DNA from 2 places in the Streptosporangium longisporum genome. Region 1 is predicted to be linked to the other one. Evidence: riboswitches for the same ligand, from Rfam matches in the RefSeq annotation. Region 1 holds a riboswitch; the other holds the start of a gene.
What was found. A riboswitch is a leader RNA that binds a small molecule or an ion and turns the genes downstream of it on or off. The one in region 1 is predicted to bind glycine.

Region 1 (2,446 bases):
GCCTCCAAGGGCGGGGTGCTGGCCATGTCGCGCGAGCTGGGCGTGCAGTTCGCCCGCGAGGGCATCCGGGTCAACGCGCTCTGCCCGGGGCCGGTGAACACGCCGCTGCTGCGGGAGCTGTTCGCCAAGGACCCCGAGCGGGCCCAGCGCCGCCTGGTGCACGTCCCGCTGGGGCGCTTCGCCGAGGCGTCGGAGATCGCCGCCGCGGTGGCGTTCCTGGCCTCGGACGACGCCAGCTTCATCACCGGCTCGGAGTTCCTGGTGGACGGAGGCATCTCCGGCGCGTACGTCACCCCGCTGTAGGGGAGTCCCTGCCGGGCCCGGAGCCACCGGGCCCGGCTCCCTTGAGAGCAAGGCAAGGCAAGAGATCATGTCCCGTCCCGTCATCGGCATCACCTGCTACGTCGAGCCCGCCCGGTTCACCGTCTGGGAGGTGACGACGGCGCTGCTGCCCTACGACTACGTCGACCATGTGGCCCGCGCGGGCGGGCAGCCGGTGATCGTGCCCCCGGCCGGTGACCCCGCGCCGCTGGTGGAGCGGCTGGACGGGCTGATCCTGGCCGGTGGCGGTGACGTCGGCCCGGAGCGGTACGGGCAGGAGCCGCACCCGAGGACCGGATACGTCCGGCCGTTCCGCGACGACGCCGAGCTGGGCCTGGTCCGGGCGGCGCTGGAGCGGGGGCTGCCCTTCCTGGGCGTCTGCCGGGGCATGCAGATCCTGAACATCGCCCTGGGCGGCACCCTGCACCAGCACCTGCCCGACGTGGTCGGTCACTCCGGGCACGCCCCGGCCCCCGGGAGCCACGGCAGGATGCCGGTGCGCCTGGCCCCCGGCAGCCGGACCTCGAAGATCTTCGGCACCGAGACGGTGGACGTGGCCCACTACCACCACCAGGCCCTGGACCGGCCGGGCGAGGGCCTGACCGTGACCGCCCACGCCGAGGACGGCACGATCGAGGCCGTGGAGCTGGACGAGCACCCGTTCGCCGTCGCCGTCCAGTGGCACCCCGAGGCCGACGACGAGTCGGCCCTGTTCGAGGCCCTGGTCCGGCACACCTCCCCCTGACCGGCCTCCGGGCCGAGCCCACTGGCGAGGCCGGCGAGGGCGGCGGGGGATTCCGCTCGGCCGGTGCGGGCGGTTAGGCTGGCGGTGACACCGATGAATCCCGTGCGGGAGAGCGTCCTGACATCCAGGCCAGGACCCCTGAAGGAGCAAGCCCTCCCCGCGAACCTCTCAAGGCAAAGGACCGTGCGGGTAGGTGCTCTCTGGAAAGCAGGCCCCGTGGCCTCGCCGAAGGTGAAAGTCCGGCAAAAACCGGATGAAACTCTCAGGCACCCATGACAGAGGGGGAGGATGATCTCATCTGTCCCCTGCCTGAGGTGCGCACATGTCCCGACCTACGCCGTTGCGCGGCGTCCACGAGGCCCTTGGCGCGACGCTGACCGACTTCGCGGGCTGGCTGATGCCGCTCCGCTACGGCAGTGAGTCCACCGAGCACAACGCGGTCCGCCGGGCGGCCGGCCTGTTCGACCTCTCCCACATGGGCGAGATCTTCGTGACCGGCCCGCAGGCCGCCGAGGCCCTCGACTACGCGCTGGTCGGCCACCTGTCCGCGCTGGAGCCCGGCCGTGCCCGCTACACGATGATCGTCGACGCCGGGGGCGGCGTGCTGGACGACCTGATCGTCTACCGGCTGGCCCCCGCCGAGTTCATGGTGGTCGCCAACGCGTCCAACTACCCGCGGGTGGCCGCCGAGCTGACCGGCCGCGCCAAGGGCTTCGACGCCGCGGTCGACGACCGTTCCGAGCGGTACGCGCTGGTCGCGATCCAGGGCCCGCGCTCGGCGGAGATCCTGGCCGGTCTCACCGAGGCCGACCTGGACGGGCTGAAGTACTACGCGGGCCTGCCCGCCGTGGTCGCGGGCCACGAGGCCCTCATCGCCCGTACCGGGTACACCGGCGAGGACGGGTTCGAGCTGTTCGTCGCGGCCGAGGACGCCGAGGCGATCTGGTGCGCCCTCAGCGAGGCGGGCGCGCCGCACGGGCTGGTCCCGGCGGGCCTGTCCGCGCGCGACACCCTCCGGCTGGAGGCGGGCATGCCGCTCTACGGCAACGAGTTGTCGGCCGACCTGACTCCGTTCGACGCCGGGCTGGGCCGTGTGGTGAGGTTTGACAAGCCGGGCGACTTCGTCGGCCGGGCCGCCCTCGAACCCCTCAGGGACGTCCCGCCGGGCCGCCGCCTGGTCGGCCTGGTCACGAGCGGCCGCAGGGTGCCCCGGCACGGGTACCCGGTGGTGGTCGCCGCCGACGGCACGGTCGTCGGGGAGGTCACCAGCGGGGCTCCCTCGCAGTCGCTGGGCAGGCCCATCGCCATGGCCTACGTGGACAACGGCCTGGCGTCGGGACTGGCCGTCGACATCCGGGGCAGCCGCGAACCGGTCGAGGT
Region 2 (2,446 bases), on a different contig from region 1:
GAGCAGGACCTGGGCGGTGCAGATGTTGCTGGTGGCCTTCTCCCTGCGGATGTGCTGCTCGCGGGTCTGCAGCGCGAGGCGGTACGCCGGGCGGCCGTCCGCGTCCTGGGAGACGCCGACCAGGCGGCCGGGAAGCTGGCGCTGGAGGCCGTCCCGGACCGCCATGTAGGCCGCGTGGGGGCCGCCGAAGCCCAGCGGGACGCCGAAGCGCTGGGTGGAGCCGATCGCGATGTCGGCGCCGAGCTCGCCGGGGGCGGCCAGCAGGGTGAGGGCGAGCAGGTCGGCGGCGGCAACCACCTGGGCGCCGCGGGCGTGGGCGGCCTCGGACACACCGCGGAAGTCGCGGATCCGGCCGCTGGCGCCGGGGTACTGCACGAGCACGCCGAAGCAGTCGGGCAGCTCGCCGGCCAGGTCGCTCTCGACCAGCTCGATGCCGAGCGGCTCAGCGCGGGTGCGCAGCACCGCCTTGGTCTGCGGCAGGGCGTCGGCGTCCACCACGAACACCTTCGAGGGGCTGCGGCCCGCGCGCCGGGCCAGGGTCATCGCCTCGGCGGCCGCGGTGGCCTCGTCCAGCAGGGAGGCGCCGGCGACGTCCAGGCCGGTCAGGTCCGAGACCACGGTCTGGAAGTTGAGCAGGGCCTCCAACCGGCCCTGGGAGATCTCCGGCTGGTAGGGCGTGTACGCGGTGTACCAGCCCGGGTTCTCCAGCAGGTTGCGGCGGATGACGGCCGGGGTGATCGTGTCGTGGTAGCCCAGGCCGATCATCGAGGTCATCACGGTGTTGCGCCCGGCCAGGACGCGCAGCTCGGCCAGGGCCTCGGCCTCGGAGGCCGCCGGGGGCAGGTTCAGCCGCTCGGCCGAGCGGATCGCCTCGGGCACGGCCACCGCGACCAGGTCGGCGACGGAGGCGAAGCCGACCGCCTCCAGCATGCGGGTCTGCTCGGCGTCGTCGGGCCCGATGTGACGGGTCGCGAACGGCGGGGCGGCGAGCTCGCCGAGCGGGGACAGATCGGTCATGGAAAGCCTCCCAGACGGGGTGGAGACCGGCGCCGGGCGCGGGCGTGCGACCGGAGTCTCCCCCTCTGTCATCGCGGCCTGGGCCGCGACCTGAGAGCTTCACCTGCCCATGAGGGGAGGCTTGCACCGTCGGTGAGGCACACCTGGCCGGTGTGCCTGCTTTCCAGAGTTGCCTCGTCCGTGCGGTACAGGGTGCCTGAGAGATTCCGGGGAGGTTGCTCCTTCGGCGCCCCGGTCGTGCCGGGGACTCTCCCGCACAGGGTCAGTGGCGAGTCCGAGTTTACCCTGTTCGTCGTGCTCTGCGACGCCGGGCGAGCTCATCGGCGTGATGATCGCCTAAAGGGCCCCCGCCCGACTCCGCGCGTTCGCCGGGAAGATCCGCGAGGGAGCCCTCCACCTCCTGCCACACCCGTCCGAGCGCTATGCCGAAGACTCCCTGACCGCCCTGGAGCAGGTCGATGACCTCGTCGGGCGAGGTGCACTCGTAGACGCTGACCCCGTCGCTCATCAGGGTGATCCCGGCGAGGTCGTTGACCCCCCGGTCGCGCAGGTGCTGTACGGCGATGCGGATCTGCTGAAGGGAGACGCCGGTGTCGAGCAGGCGTTTGACGACCTTGAGGACCAGGATGTCGCGGAAGCCGTACAGCCGCTGGGAACCCGAGCCGTGCGCGGCCCGCACGGTGGGCTCGACCAGGCCGGTACGGGCCCAGTAGTCGAGTTGCCGGTAGGTGATCCCGGCCGCGGAACAGGCCGTCGGGCCCCGGTAGCCGAGGTCGGCGGGCGTGTTCACCGGTTCCCCGTCGAACAGCAGACCCTCTTCACCCGCGCGCTGACGTGCCGACTGGCGCCGTTCCGGGTCATCCTGGTCGGCGTTTCTACCCTCGCCGCTGCTGACCGCCACGCGGACCTCCGGCTTTCTCTCATCCCACGGCCTGATCTGGGGGTTTACGCACGGCCGTGGGTTTCACTTGCACCGTAGGACTGGGGCCAAGTCCAGTCAACGACCCCACCCGGCGCGTCGTGAAGCGTAAATGCACCGAAATTCCTACCCCGCGCGGCCGAAGTCCTCGGGCGTGATCGTGTCAAGGAACTCCCTGAACTTCTCCACCTCGTCCTCCTGGTCGTCGGGAATGATCACCCCTGCCTCCCGGACCACCTCCTCACTCGCGAAGATACGTGCGCCGGTGCGCAGTGCCAAGGCGATCGAGTCGGAGGGACGCGCGCTCACCTCCACCCCGTTGGAGAAGACGAGGTCGGCGAAGAAGATCCCGTCGCGCAGGGCGACGATGTTGACCGTGTTCAGCCGGACGCCGAGCCCCTCGAGCACGTCCCGGAACAGGTCATGGGTCAGCGGCCGAGGCGGTGGTTCCTCGGCCTGGGCCATGGCGATCGCCGTGGCCTCGGTCATGCCGATCCAGATGGGCAGGTA

Region 2: it holds a riboswitch for glycine, as region 1 does, so the genes downstream of both, gcvP (aminomethyl-transferring glycine dehydrogenase) here and gcvT (glycine cleavage system aminomethyltransferase GcvT) in region 1, are expected to answer to the same signal.

Annotation. Positions count from the first base shown of each region.
Region 1 covers NZ_BAAAWD010000004.1:70,279-72,724, reverse strand. Annotated here, with positions in the region: gene ABD832_RS03470 (3-oxoacyl-ACP reductase) at 1-303, shown strand, start outside; gene ABD832_RS03465 (gamma-glutamyl-gamma-aminobutyrate hydrolase family protein) at 371-1,066, shown strand; glycine riboswitch at 1,162-1,260, shown strand; glycine riboswitch at 1,261-1,355, shown strand; gene gcvT (glycine cleavage system aminomethyltransferase GcvT) at 1,389-2,446, shown strand, end outside.
Region 2 covers NZ_BAAAWD010000033.1:8,138-10,583, forward strand. Annotated here, with positions in the region: gene gcvP (aminomethyl-transferring glycine dehydrogenase) at 1-1,017, opposite strand, end outside; glycine riboswitch at 1,191-1,282, opposite strand; gene ABD832_RS41810 (MerR family transcriptional regulator) at 1,298-1,918, opposite strand; gene ABD832_RS41815 (bifunctional nuclease family protein) at 2,063-2,446, opposite strand, start outside.